Regions from separate parts of the Saccharopolyspora griseoalba genome, predicted to be linked through region 2. Evidence: riboswitches for the same ligand, from Rfam matches in the RefSeq annotation. Region 2 holds a riboswitch; each other region holds the start of a gene.

What was found. A riboswitch is a leader RNA that binds a small molecule or an ion and turns the genes downstream of it on or off. The one in region 2 is predicted to bind thiamine pyrophosphate.
Region 1: linked by a shared signal. The riboswitch ahead of ACFQRI_RS01370 (purine-cytosine permease family protein) and the one ahead of thiO (glycine oxidase ThiO) in region 2 are both predicted to bind thiamine pyrophosphate.
Region 3: linked by a shared signal. The riboswitch ahead of thiD (bifunctional hydroxymethylpyrimidine kinase/phosphomethylpyrimidine kinase) and the one ahead of thiO (glycine oxidase ThiO) in region 2 are both predicted to bind thiamine pyrophosphate.

Annotation. Positions count from the first base shown of each region.
Region 1 covers NZ_JBHTCJ010000001.1:282,748-292,695, reverse strand. The annotation lists gene ACFQRI_RS01375 (family 2 encapsulin nanocompartment cargo protein polyprenyl transferase) at 1-908, shown strand, start outside; gene ACFQRI_RS01370 (purine-cytosine permease family protein) at 966-2,285, opposite strand; TPP riboswitch at 2,276-2,390, opposite strand; gene larA (nickel-dependent lactate racemase) at 2,607-3,872, shown strand; gene larE (ATP-dependent sacrificial sulfur transferase LarE) at 3,889-4,707, shown strand; gene larB (nickel pincer cofactor biosynthesis protein LarB) at 4,704-5,366, shown strand; gene larC (nickel pincer cofactor biosynthesis protein LarC) at 5,363-6,493, shown strand; gene ACFQRI_RS01345 (hypothetical protein) at 6,669-6,890, shown strand; gene ACFQRI_RS01340 (exodeoxyribonuclease III) at 6,967-7,767, shown strand; gene ACFQRI_RS01335 (amidase) at 7,784-9,196, shown strand; gene ACFQRI_RS01330 (hypothetical protein) at 9,221-9,835, opposite strand.
Region 2 covers NZ_JBHTCJ010000003.1:141,474-151,421, reverse strand. The annotation lists gene ACFQRI_RS07225 (peptide deformylase) at 109-681, shown strand; gene thiC (phosphomethylpyrimidine synthase ThiC) at 876-2,513, shown strand; gene thiD (bifunctional hydroxymethylpyrimidine kinase/phosphomethylpyrimidine kinase) at 2,715-3,548, shown strand; gene ACFQRI_RS07210 (FUSC family protein) at 3,708-5,681, shown strand; gene thiG (thiazole synthase) at 5,780-6,544, opposite strand; gene thiS (sulfur carrier protein ThiS) at 6,547-6,747, opposite strand; gene thiO (glycine oxidase ThiO) at 6,744-7,856, opposite strand; TPP riboswitch at 7,853-7,959, opposite strand; gene thiE (thiamine phosphate synthase) at 8,204-8,875, shown strand; gene ACFQRI_RS07185 (S1 family peptidase) at 8,991-9,948, opposite strand, start outside.
Region 3 covers NZ_JBHTCJ010000005.1:364,445-374,392, reverse strand. The annotation lists gene ACFQRI_RS12870 (sigma-70 family RNA polymerase sigma factor) at 1-88, opposite strand, end outside; tRNA gene ACFQRI_RS12865 (tRNA-Lys) at 176-248, opposite strand; tRNA gene ACFQRI_RS12860 (tRNA-Lys) at 425-497, opposite strand; gene ACFQRI_RS12855 (L,D-transpeptidase) at 797-1,966, shown strand; tRNA gene ACFQRI_RS12850 (tRNA-His) at 2,084-2,159, opposite strand; gene orn (oligoribonuclease) at 2,269-2,889, opposite strand; gene ACFQRI_RS12840 (AMP-binding protein) at 2,932-4,566, opposite strand; gene ACFQRI_RS12835 (hypothetical protein) at 4,662-4,853, opposite strand; gene ACFQRI_RS12830 (hypothetical protein) at 5,093-5,830, opposite strand; TPP riboswitch at 5,958-6,054, shown strand; gene thiD (bifunctional hydroxymethylpyrimidine kinase/phosphomethylpyrimidine kinase) at 6,048-6,845, shown strand; gene tenA (thiaminase II) at 6,949-7,662, shown strand; gene ACFQRI_RS12815 (hypothetical protein) at 7,880-8,206, shown strand; gene ACFQRI_RS12810 (polysaccharide pyruvyl transferase family protein) at 8,235-9,350, opposite strand; gene ACFQRI_RS12805 (hypothetical protein) at 9,561-9,948, opposite strand, start outside.

The sequences.
Region 1 (9,948 bases), on a different contig from region 2:
ACCACCTCGGGTGGCTCGACGAACGGGGTGCGCCGATCAGCGGCGACCGGGGCAAGGCGATCCGCCCCGCGCTCGTGCTGCTGAGCGCCCGCGCCGCGGGCGGGGATCCGGCGACCGCGGTGCCCGCGGCGGTCGCCGTGGAACTCGTGCACAACTTCTCGCTGCTGCACGACGACGTGATGGACGGCGACGTCACCCGCAGGCACCGGCCGACCGCGTGGACGGTGTTCGGCAGCTCCACCGCCATCCTGGCGGGCGACGCCCTGCTGAGCCTGGCCTCCGACGTGCTGGCCGCCTCCCAGCACCGCGAGGCGACGACGGCGATCCGCACCCTCAGCAGCGCGGTGCTCGGCCTGATCGAAGGGCAGACCGACGACATCGACTTCGAGGAGCGCGGCGACGTCGGTCCGGACGAGTGCCAGCGGATGGCCCGCAACAAGACCGGAGCGCTGCTGGGGTGCGCGTGCGCGCTCGGCGCCCTCTACGGCGGTGGCAACCCGGAGCAGGTCACCCGGCTTCGCGGGTTCGGCGAGCACCTGGGGCTGGCCTTCCAGCACGTCGACGACCTGCTCGGGATCTGGGGCGATCCGGCCGCCACGGGCAAGCCGGTGTTCAGCGACCTGCGCACCCGCAAGAAGAGCCTGCCGGTGGTCGCCGCGCTGACCTCGGCGACCAGCGAGGGGCGCGAGCTCGCCGAGCTCTACCAGCGGGATCGCTCGCTCAACGACGCGGAGCTGGCCCGGGCCGCCGAGCTCATCACCGGCGCGGGCGGGCAGGCGTGGAGCCGCCACCAGGCCAACGGTCTGCTGGCGACGGCCCTCAACGACCTGCGGCGAGCCGATCCCGACCCGGACGCGGCCGACGACCTCGTCGCGCTGGCGCACCTGATGACCAAGCGCGACCGCTGACTCCCCTGGGGCAGGAGGCGGTCGGGTCGGGGGCCGCGGCCCTCGACCCGACCGCTGTCAGGACCGCCTGCGGCCGAGGAGGCCGACGAGGCCGGCGACCGCGGCGGCCACCAGGAAGGAGGTCAGCGCCGCGCTCATCCACGTCGGCACGGTGAAGCCGATGGCTTCGCGCACGCCGGTCCAGAAGGTCGTCCAGCCGCCGAGCTCGCCCGGGTTGATCACCTGGAAGGTCGCGAAGCCGAGGAACCAGGCGAACAGCATCCCCCAGCGCGACGGGGCCTCGGCCGAGACGTCCCACTCGCGGGCGCGGGAGCTGCCGAAGTAGTCGACGGCCAGCACGCCGAACATCGGCACGAACACCGAACCGATCAGCAGCAGGAAGTTGGAGAACTGCTCGATGTCGATGGTCAGCGCGCCGATGGTGCTGACCGCGCCGACGATCAGGCTCAGCACCCGGCGATCGGTGCTGGGCCGCAGGTTCTGGATGGACACCGCGGTCGAGTAGGTGTCGGCGAAGGACTGGTCGACCTCGCGCAGCACCAGCACCGCGAAGAAGATCACGCCCAGCGGCACCGCCAGCAGCGGGTCGAAGGCCTCGTCGCCGTTCCAGCCCACCAGCGCCAGGCCGAGCAGGCCCAGCAGGTAGCACGCGATCTGGGTGACCGAGTAGCCCGCGGTGGCCGCGGCGAACGCGCCCTTGGCCGAGCGCGCGTGCCGCGAGTAGTCCGAGGCGACCGGCAACCAGGACACCGCCACGGCCAGCGCGGCGTCCGCGCCGGGCCAGAAACCGGCCCAGGAGCCCTCGTGCATCGCGGGCAGCGGGTGCCGCAGCAGCTGCGCGAAGAAGTAGACCATCGCGATCAGCACGGCGACGCTGACGTAGCGGCGCAGGATGCGCAGCGCGCCGAGCGGGCGCAGCGTCAGGGCCGTGGTGATCGCCCCGCCGATGAGCACGTAGAGCCAGTGCGGGCCACCGCCGAAGAGCGCCTCGGCGCCCTGCGCGATGACCAGCAGCTCGAACATGCCCCAACCGACCAGCTGCAGGATGTTGAGCACCGTCGGCACGTAGGAGAGTCGGGTGCCGAACAGGCCGCGCAGCAGCATCATCGCGGGCGCCCCGGTGCGCGCGCCCGGGATGGCGGCGATGCCGACCATGATGCTGCCCAGCACCGTGCCCACCACGGTCGCGGTGACCGCGGCGGCGAACGACAGCTGCGGCACGCCCGCGGGGGCGAGCACCGCGAGCGCGCCGGAGAAGCCCAGCAGGCTCACGCCCAGGTTGCCCCAGAAGGCCGCCTGGTCGAGCACTCCCAGGGTCTTCGGCGCCGGTTCGTTCAGGGTGTGCGGAACTTCGGAACGTTCGACGTCGACCGCCATCAACAGCTCCCTACGCCGGCATTATCCGGACAGGTTCTGCGGTCGGTGGCGCGGTTTCCTGCCACCCTCTCAGCCCGATCCGCTCGAGCTCCCGCGTCGGTAAGTCGCGCACACCCTACCCGAACGGGTGAGCGTGCGGGGCGGGGGCGGGCACCGGTGGTCCTTACCACTCCGAACACGACTTCGGGACCCCGGATGACCACCGGAAATCTCTCGCCGTCGAGGGATGGGAACGATTCGTTCGCACGGCTAGAGTCCGCAGCGGAGCACGACGAGCAGAGGAAAGCACCATGCACCAGATCCGCGAGCGGATGACCGCCCGTGGCCGATGAGCTGAACGTCCAACTCGCCTACGGCGAGCGAGGCCTGTCCGTTCGGTTGCCCGCCGAGCGCACCACCGTCGTCCAGCCGCGGTTCCGCCCCGGCGCGCCGGACCAGCGCGCCGTGCTGCGCGCGGCGCTGCGCGAACCGACCGCCGGTCCCCCGCTGCGCGAGCGGGTCCGGCCGGGGCAGACCGTGGCGGTGTCGTTGTGCGACAGCACCCGGCCGCAGCCGCGGCACCTGATGATCCCGGCGCTGCTGGAGGAGCTCCAGGACGTCGTGCGGCTCGAGGACGTGGTCCTGCTGGTGGCCACCGGCACGCACCGGGCCAACACCGACGCGGAGGTCCGCGAGATGCTCGGCGACGAGGTCGTCGAGCAGGTCCGGGTGGTCAACCACGACGCGCGCGACGAGTCCTCGCTGGTGTGGCGCGGAGTCCACGGCGACGGCGTGCCGGTCTGGCTCAACCGCGAGTGGGTCGAGGCCGACGTGCGCATCACCACCGGCTTCGTCGAACCGCACTTCTTCGCCGGGTTCAGCGGCGGGCCGAAGCTGGTCGCCCCCGGGCTGGCCGGGCTGGAGACCGTGCTGACGCTGCACGACGCGGCGCGCATCGCGCACCCCGACGCGACCTGGGGGCTCACCGAGGGCAACCCGGTGCACGACGACGTGCGCGCGATCGCCGCGGGAACCGGGGTCGACTTCGCCTTCGACGTCATCCTCAACCGCGAGCACGAGATCATCGAGGCCTTCGGCGGCGACCTGCTGCCGATGCACCGGGCCGCCTGCGCGGCGGCGCAGCGGCTGGCCATGCAGCAGGTGCCCGAGACCTTCGACGTCGTGGTCACCACCAACTCCGGCTATCCGCTGGACCAGAACCTCTACCAGGCGGTCAAGGGGATGTCGGCGGCGGCGAAGGTGGTCAAGCCGGGCGGGTTGATCGTCTGCGCGGCCGAGTGCCGCGACGGGTTCCCCGACCACGGATCGTTCCGCGAGGTGCTGGCCTCGGCGGACTCGCCGCAGGCGCTGCTCGCCGACATCGAGGCCCGCGAGCACGCCGTGCCCGACCAGTGGCAGGTGCAGATCCAGGCCAAGATCCAGAGCAAGGCGCGGGTGGCGGTGCACAGCGATCACCTCGACCCCGAGCAGCTGCGCAGCGCGCACCTCGAGCACTGCCCCGACGTCGCGGCCGCGGTGCGGGCCGAGGGCCCGGAGGCGCGGGTGTGCGCGCTGCCGGAAGGACCGCAGACCATCCCGCACCTGTAGTGGAGAGGAGTGAGCCGTGAGCGGATTGGATCGGCTGCGCGCGCGCATCGCCGAGGAGGAGGCCCTGGTGGTCGCGTTCTCCGGCGGCGTGGACTCGGCGCTGCTGGCCGGGGTGGCCCACGAGGTGCTGGGTTCGCGGATGCTGGCGATCACCGCGGTGTCGCCGAGCCTGGCCTCCGACGAGCGCGAGCAGGCCAAGGAGTTCGCCCGCGAGCGCGGCATCCCGCACGTGGAGGTCTGCACCGACGAGGCCGAGCGCCCGGAGTACGCGGCCAACGACGGCGACCGCTGCTTCCACTGCAAGTCCGCGCTCTTCGACGCCGCGGAACCGCTGGCGGCGGCCATGGGCGCCCGCGTGGCGCTCGGCACCAACCTCGACGACCTCGGCGATCACCGCCCGGGCCAGCGAGCCGCCGCGCAGCGCGGGGCGATCGCGCCGATGGTCGATGCCGAGCTGAGCAAGGCCGAGGTCCGCGCGGCCAGCGCCGAGCTCGGCCTGTCCACCGCGGACAAGCCCGCCGCTGCCTGCCTGGCCTCCCGGGTGGCCTACGGCGATCCGGTGACGCCGGAGGTGCTCGAACGCGTGGAGCGCGCCGAGAAGGCGGCGCACGACCTGGGGTTCCCCGTGTGCCGGGTGCGCGCGCACGCCCGGGGCACGGTCGCCCGGCTCGAAGTCCCCGCCGAGGACATCGACCGCGCGGCGGCGCACCGCTCCGAGCTCGACGCCGCCGTCCGGGCGGCGGGTTTCGAGTTCTGCGCGCTGGACCTCGCGGGGTTCCAGAGCGGGCGGATGAACGTCCTGCTGCAGCTGCTGCCGTCGAGGAGCGCGTCATGACCGGGTTCAGCGATCTCGGCTACGCCCGCGTGGACACCGACCGGGAGTCCCGGCAGGGCTTGCCGGAGGTGGTCTACGGTCCGGGCAAGCAACCGGCCGAGATCTCCGGCATCGTCACCGAGCTGCTCGACCGCAGCACCGGCCCGGTGCTGGTAACCAGGGTCGAACCGGACGTCGCCGCGCAGGTGTCGGTGCCGGGCGGCAGCTACGACGAGACCGCGCGCCTGCTGGTCTGGCGACCGGCCGCGCCGGGATCCTTCCGGGTCTGCGTGGCCACCGCGGGCACCTCGGACTGGCCGGTGGCCGCCGAGGCCGAGGCGGTGGCCTCGGCGATCGGGCTGAGCACCACCGTGGTGCGCGACGTGGGCGTTGCCGGCATCCACCGGCTGCTGGCCGCTCGCGACGAGCTGGACCGCGCCGACGCGGTGATCGTGGTGGCCGGCATGGAGGGCGCGCTGGCCAGCGCCGTCGGCGGGCTGGTGGCCTGCCCGGTGATCGCGGTGCCCACCTCCACCGGCTACGGGGCCGCGATGGAGGGCGTGACCGCGCTGCTGGCGATGCTGACCTCCTGCGCGGCCGGGCTGACCGTGGTCAACATCGACTCCGGCTTCTCGGCGGCGATGGCCGCGCACCGGCTGACCGCGGTGGCGAGCCGGTGATCCTCTGGCTCAACCCGACCACCGGGGTCTCCGGGGACATGCTGCTGGGCGCGCTGCTGGGTCTCGGCGCCCCGCTGGACCGGGTGCGCGCGGCGATCGAGGCCACCGGCCTGACCGGCTGGTCGCTGTCGGCGCGGCAGGTGCAGGTCGACGGGATCGCGGCGACCAGGGCGGTGGTCGAGGTCGACGACGGGGCCGCCGAGCGGCACGCCTCCGAGCTGCTGGAGCGCGCGTCCAGGGCGCCCGAGCCGATCGCGAGCACGGCCTGCTCGGCGATCCGGGCGATCGCCGAGGTCGAGGGCGGGCTGCACGACCGCGATCCCGAGCAGGTCCACCTGCACGAGATCGGCGGGCTGGACACCATCGTCGACACCGTCGGGGTGGCCGCGGCGGTGCACGAGCTGGGCGTCGCGGAGGTCCGCTCGGCGCCGATCGCCCTCGGCTCCGGCACCGTCCGCTGCGCGCACGGCGAGCTGCCCGCACCCGCCCCCGCCGCGCTGCGCCTGCTGGAGGGCGCGGCGGTGATCGGCGCGGAGCTGCCCGGCGAGACCGTCACGCCCACCGGTGCGGCGCTGCTGCGCGCGCTGGGCACGCGCTACTCCCCTCCCCCGGCCATGACGCTGGGCCCCACCGCGCACGGCGCGGGCGGCAAGCGCTTCGAGCAGCGCCCCAACGTGCTGACCGCCTCGCTCGGCGAACCGGCCGCGGGCGGCTCCCCGATGCTGCTGCTCGAGTGCAATGTGGACGACGTGACCGCCGAAACCCTCGGCCACGTCCTGGACCTGCTCCTGGAGGCGGGCGCGGCCGACGCCTGGACCAGTCCCGCGGCGATGAAGAAGTCCCGCCCCGGGCACGTGCTGCACGTGCTCTGCCACCCGCCCGACGAGCGCGCGCTGACCGAGATCGCGCTGGCCGAGACCGGCAGCCTGGGCCTCCGCCGCCAGGAGGTCTCCCGCACCGCGCTGCCCCGCTCGATCAGCACGGTCACCGTGGACGGGCACCCGATCCGGCTCAAGCACGGACCGCACCGCACCAAGCCGGAGCACGACGACGTCGCGGCGGCCGCCCGCGCCCTCGGCCGCCCGCTGCGCGAGATCGCCGAGCGCGCCCTGCGTGCCGCCGGTTGAACGAACCCCCGGCACCCGCCGGCCCGTGCGTGGACCAACCGAATCGCCTGGTCATTTCCGCCTCTCCCCGGAATGGACTAAGACGATCGGGTGATGGCTGGAACCAAATGCGAATGAATTTGTTCCTATGGGCAGAAGGCATTGCGGCAAACGCCGAACCACGGGAGACCAGTCGATGCAGCAGCACGTGCACGCCGAGCTCGTCGGCGGACCGGAAGACGGCCGCTCGTTCATCATCCCCGCGCACAACGCGGACTTACCGATGGGGGAGTTCACCTTCCCGTCCCCGCGCGACGGCGAAGCGCCCTGCTCCCCCTGCGCCCACTACAACCTCCGCGACCGGCGCCCCGACGGCGTCTGGCGCTACCAGTACGCGGGCGAGGTCGTGCGCCCCTGACGACCCGCGCGTCGGGCGGTCTCGCCGGGGGCCAGCCCCCGACCAGGTCGTCGGTGCCGTGTGCGAGGCTCGCGCCATGCGGATCGCCACGTGGAACGTCAACTCGGTCGGGGCCCGGCTGCCCAAGCTGCTGGACTGGCTGGGCACCAGCGAACCCGAAGTGCTGTGCCTGCAGGAGCTCAAGTGCGCCGAGGACGCCTTCCCCTACGACGAGGTCGGTGAACTCGGCTACGAAGCCGCAGCGCACGGCACCGGCCGGTGGAACGGCGTGGCGATCCTCTCGCGCGTCGGGCTCGACGAGGTCCGCCACGACCTGCTCGACCAGCCCGGCTTCCAGGCCGACGGCGCCATGTTCGAGGCGGCCGAGCCCCGCGCGATCGCGGCGACCTGCGGCGGGGTTCGCGTCTGGTCGGTCTACGTGCCCAACGGCCGCGAGGTCGGGCACCCGCACTACGAGTACAAGCTGCGCTGGCTCGACGCGCTGCGCGCCACCGCCGCCGAGGAGCTGACCACCGACCGCCCGTGGGCGGTGCTGGGCGACTTCAACATCGCGCCCACCGACGCCGACGTGTGGGACATCGCCGCCTTCGAGGGCTGCACGCACGTCACCGACGACGAGCGCAAGGCGCTGACCGCGCTGACCGAGACCGGCCTGACCGAGGTCCACCCGCGTGCGCTGAAGTACGACGTGCCGTTCACCTACTGGGACTACCGCGCGCTGCGGTTCCCGAACAACCAGGGGATGCGCATCGACCTGGTCTACGCCAACGGCGGCTTCACCGGCGCGGTCACCGATTCCTACGTCGACCGCAACGCCCGCAAGGGCAAGGGAACCTCGGACCACGCACCGGTCGTGGTGGATCTCGAGCTGTCCTGACGGCTATGTTCGTCGCGTGTCCGACGAGATCTGCCACCGCACCGCCACCGAGCTCACCGCGCTGATCCGCTCGGGCGAGCTGTCCGCGCGCGAGGCGCTGCAGGCGCACCTGAAGCGGGTCGAGGAGCTCAACCCGAAGGTCAACGCGCTGGTCTCGCTGGCGCCCGAGCAGGCGCTGGAGGCCGCTCGGGAGGCCGACGAGCGCTTCGCCAGGGGCGAGGAGGTGGGTCCGCTGCACGGCCTGCCGATGGCGCACAAGGATACCCACGAGACCGCCGGGCTGCGCACCACGTTCGGCTCCCCGCTGTTCGCCGAGCACGTCCCGGAGCGCGACGAGCTGATCGTGCAGCGGCTCAAGGGCGCGGGCGCGATCACCTTCGGCAAGACCAACGTGCCCGAGTTCGCCGCCGGCTCGCACACCTTCAACCAGGTCTTCGGCACCACGGCCAACCCGTACGCCGCGAACCGCTCCGCGGGCGGCAGCAGCGGCGGTGCGGCGGCCTCCCTGGCCTGCCGGATGCAGCCGCTGGCCGACGGCAGCGACATGGGCGGCTCGCTGCGCAACCCGGCCTCCTTCTGCAACGTCGTGGGCCTGCGCCCGGCTCCGGGCAGGGTGCCGAGCTGGCCCGCCCCGGCCGCCTGGTCGACGATGGCGGTGCAGGGCCCGCTGGCCCGAACGGTGTCCGACGTGGCGCTGATGATGTCGGTGATCTCCGGCCCCGACCCGCGCAGCCCGATCGCGCTGACCGAGCCGGGCTCGACCTTCCTCGGACCGCTGGAGGCCGACCTGCGCGGGCTGCGGGTGGCCTGGTCGACCGACCTGGGCGGCGAGCTCGCGGTCGATCCGCAGGTGCGCGACGTCCTCGAACCGGCCGCCCAGGTGTTCACCGACCTCGGCGCGACCGTCGAGCTGGCGCGCCCGGACCTCGGCGGGGCCGACGAGGTGTTCCGCACGCTGCGCGCCTGGCAGTTCGAGCTGTCCTTCGGCCAGCTGCGCGACGCCCACCCCGAGCGGATCAAGCCGAGCCTGCGCGACAACATCGACGCAGGGCGCCGGCTCACCGGCGCCGACGTGGGCCGGGCCGAGCGGCTGCACACCGAGCTCTTCCACCGGGTCGCGGAGTTCTTCACCCGCTACGACGTGCTGGCGCTCCCGGTCAGCCAGGTCCCGCCGTTCGACATCGACCTGGAGTACCCGACCGAGATCGACGGTGAACCGATGGACAGCTACCTGGACTGGATGCGCTCGGCGTACTGGATCTCGGCGACCGGCAACCCGGCCATCAGCGTCCCCGCCGGCTTCACCGACGAGGGCCTGCCGGTCGGGCTCCAGCTGGTCACCGCCCACCGCGCCGAGCACGCCCTGCTGCGCATCGCGCACGCCTTCGAGCAGGCCACCCGGCACGCCGAGCGGGCGCCCGAGCTCTGACCCGTCGCCCCTCCCCGAGCGGGCTCAGGCCTGCCCGGACACCGCGTGGTCGTAGTGACCCACGACCCCGGTGGCGCAGTGCAGGGCGAAATCGGCCTGCGGGGTCGCCGGGGTGCCCGCGGTCTCGATCACCGCGCGAAGCGTCACGTCGACCAGCTCGTCGAAGGCCCGCCAGTTCTCGACCGACTCCTCGGCGCCTTCGGCGAAGTCCGCCTCGCAGCGCCGCAGACCCTCCCGCAACCGGCTGATCAGCCTGAGGAACGCCCCGTTCCCCGCGACGGGCGCGAGGTCGTCGGCGCGCGAGGCCACCAGGCCGCCCACGTGCCGGACCGCCTCGACGTGGTCGCCGAGCCACTTGCGCTTGCGGTGGATCGCACCGAGGCCGGGCCAGCGCTTGCGCGCGGCCTGGCGGCTCCTGCCCGTCAGCTCGCCGAGATCGGCGAGGCTGGCGCCGAGCCAGACGGCTTCCTCGGCCGCCCGCGCGACCCGCCGCGAGGCCGCGGCCGCCAGCTCCTCCTCCGCGGTCAGCGCGGCGCGCATCACCGCCAGCGACCGCGCCTTGACCCCCGGCTCCACCTGCGGTTCCGCGACCTCGGCGACCGCGCGCTCGACCAGCAGGCCGACATCCCCTCGAGACACCTCGACCTCAATCTGTAAACCGATGGTTCACAGTACGCCAGTGAACCGCGGGTTCACAACTGGCTCGAAGCTCGCCTCCGGCGACGTCCACAGTGGACGATCGAGTTCGCCGG
Region 2 (9,948 bases):
CGCCCCAATTACACCATGCCCGGGCTCGTCCGGTGAGCCGATCACGACACGACGGCGCGGACAAGTACCCGCCGTTCCCCCGCCCGGGGAACCGATAAAGTCCCCCGCATGGCTGTTCACCCCATCCGCGTGTACGGGGACCCCGTGCTGCACCACCCGACCCGCCGGGTCGAGGAGTTCGACGACCAGCTCAAGGCGCTCGTCGAGGACATGTTCGAGACCATGGCGGCGGCCAACGGGGTGGGGCTGGCGGCCAACCAGATCGGCGTCGACCTGCGGCTTTTCGTCTACGACTGCCCGGACGACGAGGGGGTCCAGCACCGCGGCCTGGTGGTCAACCCGGAGCTGACCACCTCGGACGTCCCGGAGACCATGCCGGACCCGGACGAGGACCAGGAGGGCTGCCTGTCGGTTCCCGGCGAGTCCTACCCGACCGGACGCGCGAGCTGGGCCAAGGTCACCGGGTCGGATGCGGACGGCAACCCGGTCGAGGTCGAGGGCACCGGCTTCTTCGCCCGCTGCCTGCAGCACGAGACCGATCACCTGGACGGCTACGTCTACCTCGATCGGCTGATCGGTCGGAACACCCGCGCCGCGAAGAAGATGATCAAGCGCAACGGCTGGGGCGCGCCCGGGCTGAGCTGGGACCCCGCCACCGAGGGCGACCCCTTCGGCGACTGATGAAGTCGCGCTCGGTGCTGCCATCCGGATGACGCGGGGTTGGCAGCACCGCGCGCCGGCCGTAGGGTCTGCGTCGCAAACCACAAATCCGCGGGAGCTCGCACCGGAAGCGGGCTGAGAGGGCGGCTGGAGATCAGCGGGGCCGCCGACCGCAGAACCTGACCGGATAATGCCGGCGTAGGGAGTGAACGGCCGTGGCCGACGTGCGTCCGAATCCGTCCGGGATCACCACCGGAGCGATCAACGGATCTCGAAAAGTCTTCAGCAGCACCGAATCCGGGCTGCACGTGCCGTTCCGCCGCATCGAGCTGACCAACGGTGAGCACCTCGACGTCTACGACACCTCGGGGCCTTACACCGACGAGACCGCCACCATCGACGTGCACGGCGGGCTGCCTCGAACGCGAGCGGGATGGACCGACGGACGGGACCACCGGACCCAGCTGAGCTGGGCGAAGGCGGGTGCGATCACCCGCGAGATGGAGTTCATCGCCGAGCGCGAGGGCGTGCCGGCCGAGCTGGTGCGCGACGAGGTCGCCGCCGGCCGCGCGGTGATCCCGGCCAACCGGTGCCACCCGGAGAGCGAGCCGATGATCATCGGCAAGAACTTCCTGGTCAAGGTCAACGCCAACATCGGCAACTCCGCGGTGACCTCCTCGGTCGAGGAGGAGGTGGAGAAGATGGTGTGGGCGACCCGCTGGGGCGCCGACACCGTGATGGACCTGTCCACCGGCAAGCGCATCCACGAGACCCGCGAGCGCATCCTGCGCAACTCGCCGGTGCCGATCGGCACCGTGCCGATCTACCAGGCGCTGGAGAAGGTCGACGGCGATCCGGCCTCGCTGACCTGGGAGATCTACCGGGACACCGTGATCGAGCAGTGCGAGCAGGGCGTGGACTACATGACCGTGCACGCCGGCGTGCTGCTGCGCTACGTGCCGCTGACCGCGCAGCGGGTCACCGGCATCGTCTCCCGCGGCGGCTCGATCATGGCCGCCTGGTGTCTGGCGCACCACCAGGAGAGCTTCCTGTACACCCACTTCAGCGAGCTCTGCGAGATCCTGCGGGACTACGACGTGACGTTCTCGCTGGGCGACGGCCTGCGCCCCGGCTCGATCGCCGACGCCAACGACCGCGCGCAGTTCGCCGAGCTGGAGACCCTCGGCGAGCTCACGCACATCGCCCGCGAGCACGACGTGCAGGTGATGATCGAAGGCCCCGGGCACGTGCCGATGCACAAGATCGCCGAGAACGTGCGGCTGGAGGAGGAGCTGTGCGGGGAGGCGCCCTTCTACACGCTCGGGCCGCTGACCACCGACATCGCCCCGGCCTACGACCACATCACCTCGGGCATCGGCGCGGCGATGATCGCCCAGGCCGGCACCGCGATGCTCTGCTACGTCACGCCCAAGGAGCACCTGGGCCTGCCCAACCGGGACGACGTCAAGACCGGCGTGATCACCTACAAGATCGCCGCGCACGCCGCCGACCTGGCCAAGGGCCACCCGCGCGCGCAGGAGCGCGACGACGCGCTCTCCACCGCGCGCTTCGAGTTCCGCTGGACCGACCAGTTCAACCTGTCGCTGGACCCGGACACCGCCAAGGAGTTCCACGACGAGACGCTGCCGGCCGAACCGGCCAAGACCGCGCACTTCTGCTCCATGTGCGGGCCGAAGTTCTGCTCGATGAAGATCACCCAGGACGTCCGCAAGTTCGCCGAGGAACGCGGGCTGACCAGCGTTGAAGCCATCGAGGAGGGCATGCGGGAGAAGTCCGAGGAGTTCACCCGCACCGGCGGCGAGGTCTACCTGCCGATCGCGGCCGACAACTGATCCGGCGCTGGGGCGGCTCCACCCGGAGTCGCCCCAGCGGCCTCAGAAGGCGCGGTCACCTCCTGCGTCGTTGTCGTCTCGCACAGCAATCACCACCTCTGGCGATCTTGCGATCTTCCTGGTCACGAGCGCATCCGGAAACGTTCGAGCCGTCGGCAGCTGGGCAATTCCGGCGCATCGGCGGCACGTAGCATCGTGGGAATGCACGACAAGACCGCTCCGCCCACCGCGCTGACCATCGCCGGGTCGGACTCCGGCGGGAGCGCCGGGATGCACGCCGACCTGCGCACCTTCTTCGCCTGCGGGGTGCACGGCACGACCGCCGTGACCGCGGTGACCGTGCAGAACACCGTCGGCGTGACCGGGCTGGTGGAGATCCCGCCGGAGACGGTCGCCGCGCAGGTCGAGGCGGTGGCCTCGGACATCGGCGTGGACGCCGCCAAGACCGGCGTGCTGGCCTCGGCGGCCACCATCGACGCGGTGCTGGAGGTCTGCGACCGGCACGGCATCGGGCGCGGCGGGCGGTCGCCCTTCGTGGTGGACCCGGTGGCCGCCTCCCGCAGCGGGGAGCCGCTGCTGCGCGAGGACGCCCTGGACGCGCTGCGGCACCGCGCCTTCCCGCGCGCCACGCTGGCCACCCCGAACCTCGACGAGGTGCGGCTGCTGACCGGTCTCGACGCGCGCAGCCGCGGCGACCTGCTGGACGCGGCCAAGGCGATCCACGACTTCGGGCCGCAGTGGGTGCTGATCAAGAGCGGCCACCTGCCGGACGATCCCGAGTGCGTGGACCTGCTCTTCGACGGCGAGACGGCGCTGGAGCTGCCGGGGCCGCGCTACTCCACCGAGCACACCCACGGCGCGGGCGACGTGTTCGCCTCGGCGATCACCTCGGCGCTGGCCAAGGGGGCGTCGGTGCCGGACGCGGTCCGCGCGGGCAAGCGGTTCGTCACCCGCAGCGTCGCGGACGCCTACCCGCTGGGCGCCGGCGTGGGACCGGTATCGACCTTCTGGCGGATCAGTCCCCGCTCGTACTAGTGATCGTTGCCGCCTGATGGGGTGATCGTCATCCGGTTCCTGTAACCCAATCGGTGTGGTTCATCGACAAAGAAGCGGAGAGGCGCGTAAGCCCCAGGGCGTTGGGGCGCGGGCTGCGTGCGAGCGATGACAGGGGTTTGAAGCGGCGTGGTCAATTCGGTGCGGACTTGGGTCCGGGGATGGCTCACCAACGAGGCGGGCGTGCCCGATCCCCGGCAGCGGCAGTACGCCGTGCTGGTGCTGATCACGGTCGTCGCGGGCACTGTGCTCGGCTGGTTCTTCGAGCTGCAGGCCCCGGCGCTGATCGCGGGGCTCACCGCCGTGCTCGCGCTGACCGCCACCAGCGGCCAGTCGTTGCAGTCCGACCTGCACCGGTTCGCCTGGTTCGGCCCCGCCGTGGTGCTGATCATGGCGATCGGGCCGGTGCTCACCGAGGTCCCGGTGCTGGCGGGCGCCGCGGTGGCCCTGGTGGTGTTCGGCACCGGCATGCTGCCCGCGCTCGGCGAGCACTACCGGATCGGCGGGCAGATCTTCGCCGCCGCGACGCTGGTGTCCACCACGACCGGCATCGGCATCCGCGAACCGTTCCCGGTGCTGCTGGCCGCGGCCGTGCTCGGCGGGCTGCTCGCGCTGGCGCTGCGGATGCTGATGGGGCTGTCCGACCCGGGCCGCGCCACCCGGCACGCGGTGGCGGGCACGCTGCTGCGCCCCGGGCCCGGGGTGCTCGAGTCGGCCGCCGCGGCATGGCGCGCCGACGGCTCGGCCACCTGGCTCGGCGAGGTGCTGGCGGGTGCCGCTCGATTCCGCGCGGCGCGGGAGACGCTGCTGGCCCAGGCCCAGCAGAGCGACCGCATGGAGGCCGAGCGGCTGCGCGCGATCGTCGCCGAGGCCGACGCCGTGGCCGGCGAGCTGGCCCGCGCGGTGCGGGCCCGCGCCTGCACCGGCCTGCCGATGATCGCCCGGCGCGACCCGGCCGAGGCGGTCCTGGCCCGGGGCGGCCGGCAGGACCTGCCGGACGCCGCGCGGGGCCTCAACCAGGGCTTGGAGCGCATCCGCGCCTCGGTGGTGCGCCGCGACGAGACCTCGGTGCCCCCGCCCGCCGAGGGCCAGCGCAAGGAGCGGCTGCTCGCGGCGGTGCGCGCGCACCTGTCGTTCCGCTCCTCGCTGTTCCGGCACGCGCTGCGCTGCACCCTGGCGGTCACCGTGGGCATGGTGATCGTGCTGCTGCTGCGCGACCCGTCGGCTTCGAGCCTGCTGCTCGGGCTCTACGTGGTGCTGGCCCCCGCGGCGCGGGACAGCATGACCGGCGCCCTGGAGCGCACCGGCGGCGCGGTGCTCGGCGTGACCGCGCTGGCCCTGCTGATCAGCCTGGTCCCGTTCACCTACCTGCTGATCCCGGTGGTGGTCGCCGGGATGCTGCTGAACATGCCGAAGCTGCGCGCGGAGTTCCAGGTCGTGCTGAGCTGCCTGATCGTGGTCACCGTGGTCGACCAGGCGCTGGTGCTGGACCGCCCGCTGGTCAACGTGGGCATCAGCTTCGCGGCGAACACCGCGGTGGGCGCGGCGATCGCGCTGTTCGTGGGCTACGTGAGCTACCTGGTGCTGCCCAGCAGCATCCTGCCCGACGTGCGCGGCGCGGTGCGCTCCACGGTGTGGGCGGTCTCCGAGCTGCTGCGCAGCGTGCGGGCCTCCGGCCAGGGCGCCGACCTGCCGAAGGCGCTGCAGGCGGCCAACGTCCTCGCGCTGCGCCGCACGCAGGACCTGCTGGGCATGCCCGCGCTGCTGGACGGCACCGGCGAGGAGACCGACGACGACCGCGCCACCCGCAGCGCCGCGATCGCGCTGGACTCGCTGCGCCAGGACGTGGCCACCCTGGCCTTCCGCCCCACCGAGGAGCGGGAGGTGGCCGTCCCGGCGCTGCGCGCGGTGGACGACCTGCTCGGCGGCAAGCCCACGGCCAAGATCCCGGACGTGCCCACCGGCAGCGCGGTGGCCTCGGAGCTGCTGGCCAGCTCCCTGGTGGAGAACGCGCTGCACGCCCGCCAGGCCATCGACCAGGCATTCGGCCTGACCAACCCGTGGAAGAGCTACACCATCACGTTCCTGCGCCCGGAACGCCTGCACATCCGCTGACGCGCGGGTCGTGCGCTCTTTTCATCAGAAGAAGTCCCCCCGAGCACTTCGCGCTCGGCGGGACTCCTGATGAAAAAGTGCTTCCGCCGCCGAAGCGTTCAGCCCATCGGCCTGCCGGGGCTGGAGGCCTGGGCCCAGTAGCGCTGCGGGATCCGGCCCGCCTGGGACGCGAGCCGGCCCGCCTCGACCGCGGAGCGCATCGCCAGGGCCATCCGCTCCGGGTCCTGCGCCCTGGTGACCGCGGTGGCCAGCAGGACCGCGGAGCAGCCGAGCTCCATGGCCTGCGCGGCGTCCGACGCGGTGCCGATCCCGGCGTCGAGGATGATCGGCACCGAAGCTCGGGAGACGATCATCTCGATGTTGTGCGGGTTGCGGATGCCCAGGCCGGTGCCGATCGGCGAGCCCAGCGGCATCACCGCCGCGCAGCCGACCTCCTCCAGCTTGAGCGCCAGAGCGGGGTCGTCGTTGGTGTAGGCGAGCACGACGAAGCCCTGGTCGACCAGCTGCTCGGCGGCGTCGAGCAGCTCCACCGGATCGGGCAGCAGGGTGTCCTCGTCGGCGACGACCTCCAGCTTGATCCAGTTGGTCTCCAGCGCCTCGCGGGCCAGCTGGGCGGTCAGCACCGCCTCGGCCGCGGTGCGGCAGCCCGCGGTGTTCGGCAGCGGCTCGATGCCGTGCCTGCGCAGCAGGTCGAACACGCCCGTGCCGCCCTCCGCGTCGACGCGGCGCATGGCCACCGTCGTCAGCTCGGTACCGGAGGCCAGCAGCGCGCGCTCCAGGATCGAGAGGTTCGCGGCCCCTCCGGTCCCGGTGATCAGGCGGGAGCCGAACTTCCGGTCGGCGATCACCAGTGGGTCGTCCATGCTCATCCTCCTTGGACCGCGGTGAGGACCTCGATCGTGGCGCCGGGTTCGAGGGCGGTGTCCGGCCAGGACGCGCGCGGCACGACCGCGCCGTCGACGGCCACCGCGACCCCGCGTTCCGCGACGCCGAAGTCGTCCAGCACCGACGCCAGCGTGGCGTCGGCACCGACCTCCTTGGCGTCGCCGTTGATGACGACGTTCACTGCTGTCCTCCGAATCGACTCGGATCGGTTGCCTTGATCAGCGCGTCCGGTTCCTCGCCGCGCAGCATCGCGAGCACGGCGCGCACCGTGACCGGGGTGAGCAGGAAGCCTCCGCGGTGGTGGCCGGTCGCGGCCAGCACCCCCGGTTCCAGCTCGCCGATGATCGGCAGGTTGTCCTCGGTGCTCGGGCGCAGGCCCGCGGTTGCTTCGACCAGCTCGTACTCGGCGATGCCCGGCATCACGGTCTCGGCGTCGCCGAGCAAATCGCGCACGCCGCCGACGGTGACCTCGGTGTCGAAGCCGACCTCGTGCTGGGTGGCGCCGAGGACCAGTCCGCCGTCCGCGCGCGGCACCAGGTAGGTCGGGCGGCCGTGCACCGGGCCGCGCACGGTGCGCACCGGCGGCGGCAGCGCGGTGCCGCGCCTGCGCAGCCGCAGGATCTCGCCCTTGACCGGGCGGATGCGCTCGGCCAGCGCGGGGTGCAGCGTCCCGGAGCGCGCACCGGCGGAGATGATCGCGAGATCGCACTCCACCGCCGAATCGGCGAGGTCCACCGCACCCGGGCGGACGCGGGTGGCCGCCTCCGCGACGAACTCCGCTCCGGCCGCGGCGGCCGCGGCCCGCAGCGCTTCCAGGGCGACGCGGTTGTCCACCGCGAGGTCGCCGGGCACGTCCAGACCGCCGCGCACGGCGGGCCCCAGCGAGGGTTCGAGCTTGCGGAGCTCGCGGCCGGTCAGCCGGGTCACGCTGCGGCCCAGGTCGGCCAGGTGACCGGCGACGCCGTCGAGCTCCCCGCGATCGGCGGTGTCCACGCCGATCATCAGCGTGCCCTCGCGGCGCAGGCCGGACTCCCGGCCCGCGGCGCGCGCCAGCTCGTCGGCGAACTCCGGCCAGAGCTCCAGCGACGCCGAGCCCAGCTCCAGCAGCTCCTCCTCGCCGGGCCAGGCCTCGGCCAGCGGTGCGAGCATCCCGCCCGCCACGTGCGAGGCGCCCGATGCCGGTGCGGGGTCGATCAGCCGCACCCGGTACCCGGCCGCGGCCGCCTTCCAGGCGATGGAAAGGCCGATCACTCCGCCGCCCACGACGGCGACGTGCTCGATTCGCTGCAACAACACTCCACGCTCCCTGCGCCGGCATGACCCGGTTCAGGTTCGACGGTCGGGGCCTCGTGCCCCCTCTCAGCCCGGTAGCCGGGCTCCCGTGCTCACCGCCCACCACGGTACCCCGCCGCAGATCACCCGTCATCGACCAGCCCGTCCCAGCAGAACCCGGAACCTCCATCGCGCAACCCAACACGCCGCCACCCCCATCCCCCGATCCACCGAACCTCCGAATTCCCTCGAATTCGACCGGCGGAATGGAAGGCAATTCGGGGGACGGAATCACCTCCCATTCCGCCCGCGGGGTGGTGGGCGTTGGGAGGGAAGGATGCGGGTGGGGCGGCTAGGGTTGGGGCATGCCTGGAATGGACGGGGTTGGGATCCGGAGCCGGCTCAACGAGGCGCGGCTGTACCTGTGCACCGATGCGCGCTCGGAGCGCGGTGATCTGGCGGAGTTCGCCGACGCCGCGCTCGCCGGCGGGGTGGACATCATCCAGCTGCGGGACAAGGGCCCGAGCGGAGCTCCCCTGGAGGCCCGGCACGAGCTGGCCGCCCTGGAGGTGCTGGCCGACGCCTGCGTCCGGCACGGCGCGCTGCTGGCGGTCAACGACCGGGCCGACGTGGCGCTGGCCGCGGAGGCCGACGTGCTGCACCTCGGCCAGGACGACCTGCCGGTCGAGCACGCGCGCCGGGTGATCGGCGAGGAGGTCGTGGTCGGCCGCTCGACGCACGACGTGGCGCAGGCCGACTCCGCCGCGACCGAACCGCGCGTGGACTACTTCTGCACCGGCCCGACCTGGACCACCCCCACCAAGCCGGGCCGGGAGGCCGCGGGGCTGGACCTGGTGCGGCACGCCGCCGAGCACGGCGGGCACGGCCGCCCGTGGTTCGCCATCGGCGGCATCGACGCGACCAACCTCGACGAGGTCGTGGCGGCGGGCGCCGAGCGCATCGTGGTCGTCCGGGCCATCACCGAAGCCGAGGACCCGCGCGCGGCCGCCGCCGCGCTGCGCGAGCGCCTGAGCTGATCGCGGACGCGGAGCGGCCCCCGGAAGCGAGTTCCGGGGGCCGCTCGCGTCGCACCGCTCTCGACGCCCGGGGCGGCCGGAGGCCGCTACCCGGCGGGACGAGCGCGGAGATCGGTCATTGGGTGACGAGGTTGACGCCGTAGGCGCTGAGGGCCTCGTTGACCGGCTGGAAGTAGGTGGTGCCGCCGCGGGTGCAGTCGCCGGAGCCACCGGAGGTCATGCCCTGGGCCTGGTCGCCCGAGATGAACGAGCCGCCGGAGTCGCCGGGCTCGGCGCAGACGTCGGTCTGGGTCAGGCCCGAGACGGTGCCCTCGGCGTAGCGCACGGTCTGGTTCTTGGCCTGCACCGTGCCGCAGTGCCAGCCGGTGGTCGAACCGGAGCGGCAGATGGACGCCCCGACCGCGGCCTCGGAGGAACCGGAGACCGCCTGCTGCCCGCCGTCGTAGGTGTTGACGTAGGGCTGCGGGCTGTCGTCCGAGCCGGTCTCGATGTAGGAGTAGTCGTCGCCGGGGAAGGACGAGCCGGCGAAGGTGCCGCTCGGGTTGGAGGTGCTCGACCCGGTCTGTCCGCAGTGTCCCGCGCTGACGAAGCCGCCGTCGACGGAGAAGCCGACGGAGCAGCGAGCGCTGTTGTCGATGGTGTAGGCGTTGCCGCCGACGACGTCCATGAAGGTCCGCGGTTGCGCGGCCGATTCGACGACCTCGATCGCGGCGGCGTCGCCGGAGGTCCTGGCGAACTCGGTCGCCTCGGCGACCCCGCCCGGCTTGACGGTCATGACCACCGAGTTCTGCTGCGGGTCGACGTACCAGCCGGTCACCGCGCCGGGGGCCTGCCGCTGCGCGGCGTTGAGCGCCGCCACCGCGCCGTCGAGCCGGTCCTCGCTGAAGGCGACCTGCTCGATCCGGGCACCCGCGGCGCGGACCGCGTCGGCCCGGGCCGCATCGGTCACGCCGACCACGAGCTCACCGGTGGCCTGGTCGATGTAGGAGCCGCCGTAGGCCCCCGCGAGCTTGTCCTCCAGCGCCCGCGCGGTGCGGGACGCCGCGGTGTCCCGGGCGATCCTCGCCTGCGCC
Region 3 (9,948 bases), on a different contig from region 2:
CGAATCCCTCCAGCGAGGCTCGGTCACCTGAGCGGGCGGCCAGCGCCAGTTCGGTGACGCGCGCGTCCTCGGCCTCGGAGTGGATCATGGCGGTGAGCCTAGCCGCCAGCGGCCGCGGAAGACCGGGCGGTTCCGGAAAAAGAAGAAGCCCAGGCCTCGCGGCCTGGGCTTTCGGTGCGCCAACAGGGACTCGAACCCCGAACCCACTGATTAAGAGTCAGTTGCTCTGCCCATTGAGCTATTGGCGCCCGCCGGGATTCCTGCCGGTTTCCTGGCGACGGGAAAAAGACTAGCACGACCCGTTCTGGGGCTTGACGACGGCCTCCCGGTTTTGCGCCCGTTGTGTTCTGCGTCGCGTTCCCGGGAATCGAATCCTCCCGGAACGCGAAAACGCCCGCTGCGCGCGCAGGGGGCGTTTTCGAAGTGCGCCAACAGGGACTCGAACCCCGAACCCACTGATTAAGAGTCAGTTGCTCTGCCCATTGAGCTATTGGCGCTTGCGGCGTCGCCCGGGGATTCCGTCGGTCTCCCCGGCAACGCGAAGAACTTTAGCACGCGGCCGGAGGGCGTCGGCGCGGGGGGTCGCCGCCGACGGCCGGTGGCGACCGCGGAGCAACCGGGAGCCGGACCCGCGCGTCCAACGGGACGAGTCGGGCGACAGGGGGTTACGAAGAGTGCTCAGCTGGCCACTTAAATCACGTCTGGGGAGTTGCTGCACACTTGTCGGTGAGGTTGCTGCGTCTTGGACGGGGACGGAACGTTGGGAATGAATCAAAGGCGTAACTCGGTCGGGTTTGTGCGGCGGGCTCGCCGGTCCTCGGCCGTGCTCGCCGCCGGTCTGGTGGCGCTGCTGGCCGCCGGTTGCAGCGGCGCCGCCGGAGGCCAGGGGGCGCATGAGGGGGCCGAGGCGCAGGCGCCCGAGGTGCGGCTAGCCCCGGAGAACGGGGCCAAGGGGATCTCGCCGCTGGATCCGGTCACCGCGGAGGTGCAGCGGGGTCGGATCGTCGAGGCGAAGCTGACCAACGCCGACGGCGGGCCGGTCGACGGCGAGCTGGCGGCGGACCGCAAGAGCTGGAAGGTCACCCAGAAGCTCGGCTACGGCCGCACCTACACGCTGTCGGTGACCGCCAAGGGCGCCGAGGGCCCGGAGATCACAAAGCAGTCGACCTTCACCACGCTCGACCCGGCCGCGAAGACCTACGTCTCGATGATCCCGCTGGACGGCGAGACGGTCGGCGTCGGTCAACCGCTGGTCTTCCGGTTCAGCGAGAACGCACCCGCACCCGACAAGGCCAAGGCGGAGGAGGCGATCCGGATCCGCACCGAGCCCGCGGTCGAGGGCGCCTTCTACTGGTACGACGACCGCGAGGTGCACTGGCGGCCGAAGGACTACTGGGCGGCGGGCACCACGATCGACGTCGACATCGACGTCTACGGCAAGGAGCTCGGCGACGGCGTCTGGGGCGAGGAGGACCGCCAGGCCACCTTCCACATCGGCGACCGGGTGGTGCTCAAGGCCGACGGCGCCAGCCACCGGATGACGATCGAGAAGAACGGCGAGGTGATCCGCACCATGCCGGTCTCGCTGGGCAAGCCCGAGTTCCCGTCGAACAACGGCGTGCACGTGGTCATGTCGCGCCACCGCAAGTACCTGATGGACTCGTCGACCTACGGCCTGCCGGTCAACGCCGGTGGTTACCGGACCGAGGTGGAGTGGGCCGTGCGGATCTCCAACGGCGGCGAGTTCCTGCACGCCGCGCCGTGGTCGGTGGCCGACCAGGGACATCGCAACGTCAGCCACGGCTGCATCAACATGAGCAACGCCGACGCGGAGTGGGTCTTCAACCTGCTCAAGCGGGGCGATGTCGTGGAGATCACCAACTCCGGCGGGCCGGACCTGCGCTCCTGGGACGGCTTCGGCGACTGGCAGGTGCCCTGGAGCGAGTGGGAGGCGGGCAATCGCTGACGAGCGCCCTCGAACGATCAGCCCCCGTCGCGGCGGGGGCTGATCGTTGGCCCGGAGGTCAACACCTGGGACACGAGAAGGGGCCCCGCTCGATCGAGCGGGGCCCCTTCTCGGCCTTGGGGTGAGTGACGGGATTCGAACCCGCGACTCCTGGGACCACAACCCAGTGCTCTACCGACTGAGCTACACCCACCACAGCTGCCGGACCGGTTCCTCTCGGCCCCTGCCCGGAGCAACGGATCTATCTTAGCGTGCGGCCCGGGCGGGGTTCACACCACCTCCGGATTTGGAGTTTTCGCTGCTCAGCGGCTCCCTTCGGGGTCGCTGCCGTCGACCAGCTCGCGAGCCACCGCCTGGGCCTGCTCGCTGCTCGGGCCGGGCAGCGGGACGAACGCGGTGCGGCGGTAGTAGGCCAGCTCGCGGATGGACTCGCGGATGTCGGCCAGCGCCCGGTGGGCCAGGCCCTTGCCCGGCTGGGCGTAGTAGATCCGCGGGTACCAGCGCCGGCACAGCTCCTTGATCGAGGACACGTCGACCATCCGGTAGTGCAGGTGCGCGTCCAGCCCGGGCATGTCCCTGGCCAGGAACCCGCGGTCGGTGGCGATCGAGTTGCCGGCCAGCGGCGCGGAGCGCACGTCGGGCACGTACTGCCGGATGTAGTCCAGCACCTGCTGCTCGGCCTGCTGCAGGGTCACCGAGGACTCGCGGACCTCCTTGGTGAGGCCCGAGCGCTCGTGCATGTCGCGCACGACGTCGGGCATGCCGGACAGCGCCTCGTCGTCGGCGTGGATCACGATGTCCACGCCCTCCCCGAGGACGTTGAGCTCGGCGTCGGTGACCAGGGCGGCGATCTCGATCAACGCGTCCTTGCCGAGGTCGAGCCCCGTCATTTCGCAGTCGATCCACACTAGACGGTCGTTCACCCGAAGAAGCCTAACTCCTCGGTCCCGGCCGCGGGGCCTCCCTCAGCCCTCCAGGTGCGGGTGGAGCTCGCGGGGCACGACCTTGCCCGTGGGGTTGCGGGGGAGCTCGTCGAGGAAGACCACGTCCCTGGGGGTGGCGAACTTGCCGACCTCGTCGCGCACGCGGGCGCGGATCTCCTCGGCGTCCAGCGAGCCCTTCTCGCGCAGCACCACGAAGGCCGCCAGGCGCTGGCCCATCTCCTGGTCGTCGACGCCCAGCACGGCGGCCTCGCCGACCTCGGGCAGGCCCGCGATGACGTCCTCGGCCTCCTTGGGGTAGACGTTCTCCCCGCCGGAGATGATCATGTCGTCCTCGCGCCCGACCACGTGGAGCCGCCCCGAGCGGTCGAAGCGGCCCAGGTCGCCGGTGGACATCAGGCCGTCGCGGCTCTCCCGGCCGGCGCCGTTGGTGTAGCCGTCGAAGATCATGTTGTTCGCGGCGAAGATCCGCCCCGGTCGACCTCGCGGCACCGGGTGGCCGTCCTCGTCCAGGATCCGCACCGCCGTGCCGAACGGCGGGCGGCCCGCGGAGGAGGGCGCGGCGCGCAGGTCCGAGGGCTGGGCGACGCTGACCCAGGAGACCTCGGTGGAGCCGTAGAGGTTGTAGAGCACGGGGCCGAAGGCGCGCTGGAAGCGCGTGGCCAGGTCGGCGGGCAGCGCGGAACCGCTGCTGGCCACGATGCGCAGCGACTCCAGCCGGTGGGTGCGCTCCTCCTCGGGCAGGTCCAGGATCCGCTGCAGCATCACCGGGACGGCCCACATCGCGCCTACCCGGTGGCGCTCGACGGTGCGCAGCGCGTCCTGCGGGTCGAACCGGCGGCGCAGCACCAGCGTGGCGCCCAGCACCGCGGAGAGCTGGAAACCGGCCACCCCCCAGGTGTGGAACAGCGGCGCCTGGATCAGCACGCGCTCGCCGGCGCGCAGCGGGATCCGGGAGAAGATCGAGGCGGCCGGGGTCAGGCTCGGCGGGTCCGGCCTGCGCGCGCCCTTGGGCGTGCCGGTGGTGCCCGAGGTGAGCACGATCAGCCGCGAGTGCCGCTTGGGCTTGCCGATGCCGCGCAGCGGCGTGGTCGCGATGAGGTGGTCGAGGGTGTCGCGCTCGGTGGTGGACTCCACCCAGGCCAGCACCACGTCCGGCTCGGCGGGCAGCTCGGGCAGGTGGGTGGTGAACTCCTCGTCGGCGACCAGCAGCGAGACGTCCTGCTGCTCCAGCACATCGGCGAGCTGCTTGCTGCTCAGCCCGACGTTGAGCAGCACCACGTCCACGCCGAGCTTGGCGACGGCCACGATCACCTCGACGGTGCCGTGGTGGTTGCGGGCCAGCAGCCCGATCCGGGTGCCCGGCGGGACGCGGTCGCGCAGCGCGTCGGCCAGCCGGGTGGTGCGCTGGGACAGCTCGGCGTAGCTCAGCGCACCGCGCTCGTCGATCACCGCGGGGCGGTCCGGGTGCCGGATCGCGCCGATGGCGAAGCCCAGCGGCAGCGAGATCCCCCAGCGGCGGTAGGCCAGGGCCATCCGCGCCAGCCGATCCGGCCGCACCGGTCGCACCACGCCCTGCTTGACCAGCACGTACGTCGCGTGCAGGACGGGCGCTGCGCGGCCAACGAAGAGTTCGGACAGCCGACGCACAAAGCTCACGCGCTCACCTCTCGACGCCTTACCTACTCGTGAGTAAATAATGCCGGTGTCGCGGCGCGGTCACAAGGCCCGCGGAACCGGTGCAGGTGCGCCGGCTACTCCTCGGCCGCGGTGACCACCGCGTCGCGCAGCGCGGCCCGCAGCCTGCCGACCTCCAGCGGTGAGAGCACCGCCGTCTCGCCCGGCGGGGATATCACCACCACCTGGCCGTGGTTGACGAACACCGACATGTCCCGCCGCCTGCCCGCGACGTCCCGGCAGCTGACGTGCCACTCGTTGGTCCCCACTGTTCCCCAGCCTCCTCGTGCCGTTGCGCGAGCGCGCTGATCGCGCGTTGCTCTCGATCTAGGGACGAGCCGGGGCCGGGCGCATGACGGCGGGTTGCGCGATTTGATCGGAGACGAATCGCGCGGCGGGCAGGCGGGCGTCCGGCCGGGCCCCGAAAACGCCGCGAGGGCGATCCCCACCGTGGGAATCGCCCTCGCGGCCGAGCCGTTAGCCGGGGTGCCCCGACCGGACCACGCGGTCAGACCGGACGGACCCGCAGACCGCTGCTCTCGGCGGTGAAGGTGACCGCGCCCTCGAAGTCGGCGATCGGCAGCTCGTCGCGGACCAGGCGGTGCAGCGCGTCGGACGCGTCGACCCGCAGCTCGGCGGTGCTCACCGAGCGCTCCGGCAGCTCGTTGCCGCCGAACTGGACCTGCAGCTGGTCGCCCTGGACGGTGGCGCTCAGCCAGCCGCCGGCGACGGTCTGCTCGGTGCCGTCGTAGGTCAGGGTCAGCTTGGCCTCGGACGGCTCCTCGGCGCGCACCGCGACGTGCGAGAGCGCCACGCCCCGCGCGCCGGAGTCGCCGACCACCGCGATGACGTCGCGGGTGGCCGCGGCGGCCGGGTTCTCGCCCGGCTTGGGGGTGAGGATCTCCACCTTCAGCTGGGCGGCCAGGCGGTAGGGCTGCCAGGAACCGGCGCCGATCAGGTTGACCACGACGGCGACCGGGACACCCTCGACCAGGCGGTCGCTGCCCGGGGCCGGCGTGATCTCGATGGCGGGGACCTCGCGTTTGGCCAGCAGGTCGCGCAGCGCCTTGGCGCGCAGACGGCTGTTGCGGTCGAACCCGCGGGTGATCGCCACCGTTCCCGATCCGGCCGCCGCTGCGGCCGCCTCGGTCAGGTCCGCCAGCGGGGCCCAGATCTGCGCCGGGTCCTCTTCGGGACGCTGGCGGCGTGAGCGGGCGAAGCTCGGAGCATCGGTCGTGGTTTCCATCCCCTCCAGGTTAATCCGTGTCGGAGGGAACCCTTGCCTGCCTACGGGTGTGATGCGGTGTGAGTTCGGTCGCCCTCCGCGGTTCGGCGGCGTGTCCCGGGGGCTTGTCGCCGATTGCTAGGTTGGGGGCAGTGACGCGGGGTGCCCGGCAGGTCCGGGCTGAGAACAGACCCGTTGAACCTGACCTAGCTCGCACTAGCGGAGGGACGTCATCGCCATGGCACCCAACGTGTTGTCCATCGCCGGAACCGACCCCAGCGGAGGTGCCGGCATCCAGGCCGACCTCAAGGCGTTCTCGGCCAACGGCGCCTACGGCATGTCGGTGATCACCGCGCTGGTCGCCCAGACCACCACCGGGGTGGTCCGGGTGCAGGAGGTCGCGCCCGACTTCGTCACCGATCAGCTGGTCACCCTGCTCGACGACGTGCGGGTGGACGCGGTCAAGATCGGCATGCTGGCCAACGCCGAGATCATCCGCGCGGTGGTCGAGGTGCTGGACCGCTACTCGCCGCGGCACGTGGTGCTCGACCCGGTCATGGTGGCCAAGAGCGGTGACCGGCTGCTGGCCCCGGAGGCCGTGGGGGCGCTGCGCGAGCAGCTGCTGCCGCGCGTGGACCTGATCACCCCGAACCTGCCGGAGGCAGCCGACCTGCTCGGCGAGCCCGAGATCACCGACGTCGAGCAGATGCCGGCCCAGGCCGAGCGGCTCTCCGCGCTGGGCGCCAAGCAGGTGCTGCTCAAGGGCGGTCACTTCGACGGCGGCGACAGCGTGGACCTGCTGCACGGCGACGGGGTCTCCGAGTTCCTGGGCAGCGAGCGGGTCGAGACCACCAACGATCACGGGACCGGCTGCACGCTGTCGGCGGCCATCGCCGCGCTGCGCCCGCAGCGCTCCGGCTGGCCGGAAGCCGTCCGCGAGGCCAAGCTCTACCTGACCGAGGCGCTCCGGGCCTCGGAGCGCCTCGAGGTGGGCCGGGGCCACGGCCCGGTCCATCACTTCCACACCTGGTGGTGAGCCACCCCGCTGCGCGGTTCCTCCCGGAGCCGCGCGGCCCGATGTCCGCTTTGCCGGGATCGTTCCCGGTGGAGTCGCAACCACCGAACTCCGAGGGGTTTTGATGAGCGAGTTGCCCGATCCGCCAGCCGATGGGTTCTGCGCCGAGGCCTGGGCGCGCACCGCGCGCTTGCGGGAGGCGATCCTGAAGCTGCCGTTCAACGAGGCGCTGACCGATGGCAGCCTCTCCCGCGAGGTCTTCGCCTTCTACATCGTGCAGGACGCCCGCTACCTGGTCGGCTTCGCGCAGGCGCTCTCGGCGGCCGCGACCCGCTCCGACGACGCCGACGACGCGGCGTTCCTGGCGGCCGCGGCGAACGCCGCGCTGCTGGAGGAGCGGCGGTTGCACGCCGGTTACGTCGAGGAGTTCGGGCTCACCGACGCGGAGATCGCCGGTGTCGAGACCTCGCCGACCTGCCTGGCCTACACCTCGTACCTGCGGGCCTGCGCGCTCACCGAGTCCTACCCGGTGCTGCTGGCGGCGATCCTGCCCTGCTTCTGGGTCTACCAGCACGTGGGCACGGCGATCCTGGAAGCCACGGGCGGGGCCGAGGGGCACCCGTACGAGGCGTGGATCAAGACCTACGCCGACGACGAGTTCGCCCGGGGAGTGCTCGCCGCGCGCGATCTGGTGGACAAGGTCGCCGCGAACTCCGACGAGTCCACCAGGGAGCGGATGCACGAGGCCTTCCTGCGCGGAACCGAGTACGAGTGGATGTTCTGGGACAGCGCGTGGCGCAGGGAGAGCTGGCCGACCGCGGAATTCCGCGACCGGTAAGGACTTTCGTGCGCGCAGCGTGATTGCTGATCTCCCGGACGGGTGATCAACTGGACACGTTGTGTAGTGTGGACAGCACGGTGCGAGTTGTGATTCGCCTCACGATATCTTCTGGATAACAATGCCGGGGGCGTTCGCCGATTTGCTGGGCGCGACGCTCGTTAAGCGGCGAAAGATCCAGGTTAGATCCACTCCTATTTGGACGGAGTTCGGGGCATTGGGCACTTCCATCTTGATCGTGTTGCTGGGCATGCTCGTGCCGGTGCTCGCCGCGGCGCCGTTCTACGTGGCGGACCGGCGCGAAGCCCTCCGGCTGGAGGCCGAAGCGGCCGCCGCCGCGGGTGCCGACGAGGGCGAACCCGCTGCGCAGCCCGAGGGCGACGAGCCGGCGGAGGCCGCCGAGGCGGCGGACGAGCGCGACTCGGCGGCCCTGGAGATCCCCGAGGCGCGCGAAGCGGCCGAGGACGGCGAGCTGCCCGAACTCGTCGAGGTCGTCGAGGCCCCGAAGGGCGTCGAAGCCCAGCAGGTCGAGGTTCGGGCCTGAGCCCGGTCGAGCAGCTGCGCGCGGTGGTTCAGCCGTAGATCGCCTTGGCCAGGGCAGCCTTGCCCTGCTGGAGCTCGCGCAGGGCGGGCTGCCCGTAGCCGCCGGCGGTGGGGACGGCGGGGATCGACAGGTCCTCGTTGAGCGCCCAGCCGGAGCCGCGCTCGATCAGCGAGCGGTGCTTGTTGGCGTAGTAGTTCGAGCTGATCGACACCGCCACGCCGTCGGCGCCCGCGGCCGCCGCGACCAGGTGCATGTGGAACCGCGTGGAGATCCACTTCTGGCCGGGGCCCGCGGGCAGGCCGTGCGCCATGATGTTGGAGAACGGGTAGAAGCGGGCGCCCGGCAGGTCGTGCTCGACCAGCGCGTAGATGTCCCGGTCCACCCGCGGGATGCCCTCGACGAAGCCGATGCGGTCCGGCGGCACGTTCCAGGACCGCAGCGTGTCCAGCAGGAAGCCGGCCAGCGCGTGCGCGGTCACGTCGAGCATGTCCGACTGCACGCACACCATGACCTCCGGCCGGTCCTCCTCCTCGCGGTAGAGGGCGGGCTCGATGCCGAAGAACAGGTCGTCCCCGGTCACCGAGGGGTCGCCCAGCAAGGAGGCCGACGGGGTGTCGCGGACGTCGACGATCTCGAACTGCGCCGCCAGGCTGCGCAGCAGCGGCTCGGCCTCCTCGGCCACCGGCCACAGGCCCTGCCCGGTCATCACCGCGCGCCCGCCGGAGCGGCGCGCCGCGGCGACCGTCGCCGCGAGCAGGCCGATGTGGCGGGGCCAGATGCCGTTGATGAAGCCGCCGCCGATCACGTGGAACAGGTCGACCGTGGCCGCCAGCTCGATGCCGGCCACCCAGAAGGGCGCGAGGCCCGGGTTCTGGATCGCGTGCTGCACGTGCGAGGCGACCTCCCACGGCCCCTCGCCGGGCGCGTCCCAGCACAGCCGCCAGAAGGTGTCGGTGAACCGCACGCGCGGGTGCAGGTGCCCCAGCATGACCTCGCTCGGGCCGGGGTTGGGGCAGTCGACCCAGACCTCGCTGTCCGGCGCCACGCGGGCGAGGTGCTTCAACCAGGTCGCTGCGATCAGTTCGTCCCCGTAGTTGGGGTGCCCGGTCGTGGTGACCAGGTAGATCCTGGGCGGGTTCTTCAACAGTGGGGCTCCAGCCTTCGATTACCTGTCCCTGCCCGAACGTAGCAATCCCCCGGAGGCCGGGGATCGGGAGTGGCGGCATCGTGCGGCCGGGAGCAGGCGCACTGCGCAAAAACGGGTGCCCCTCCGCGCGAGGAGTCCCTGGCCAGGCCGTGGACTGCTCGTGCGAGGGGCACCCGTTCCGCGCGAATCGGTCAGTCGCGAGGTTTTCTACTCGCGCTGGCCGATCTCGGCCCGGATCCGCTCCAGGCGGCGCTTCGGCCGGTTGAACTTGGCCTGGTAGCGGGTTTCGAAGAGGTCGGTCGGCAGCTCCGGCATCGGGTCCTCCTCCGGTTCGCGGGGCTGCGGTGCCGCGTCCATCGAGACCGGCTGGGTGGACTCACCGCCGGTCTGCTCGGTGCCGGTCTCCTCGCCGTTCGGGTCGTCCTCGGGTTGCGCGGAGGAGGACGTCGCGGTGGTCGAGGTCGTGGCGGTCGATGTCGTGGTGGCCGCCTTGGTCGCGGGTTTGGCCGGGGCCGCGGCGGCGTCGAGCGCGTGCCTGCCGCGCTGCGGGGCGCCGGAATCGCCCGCCCGCTTGTTGGCGCGGTTGAGCAGCGGC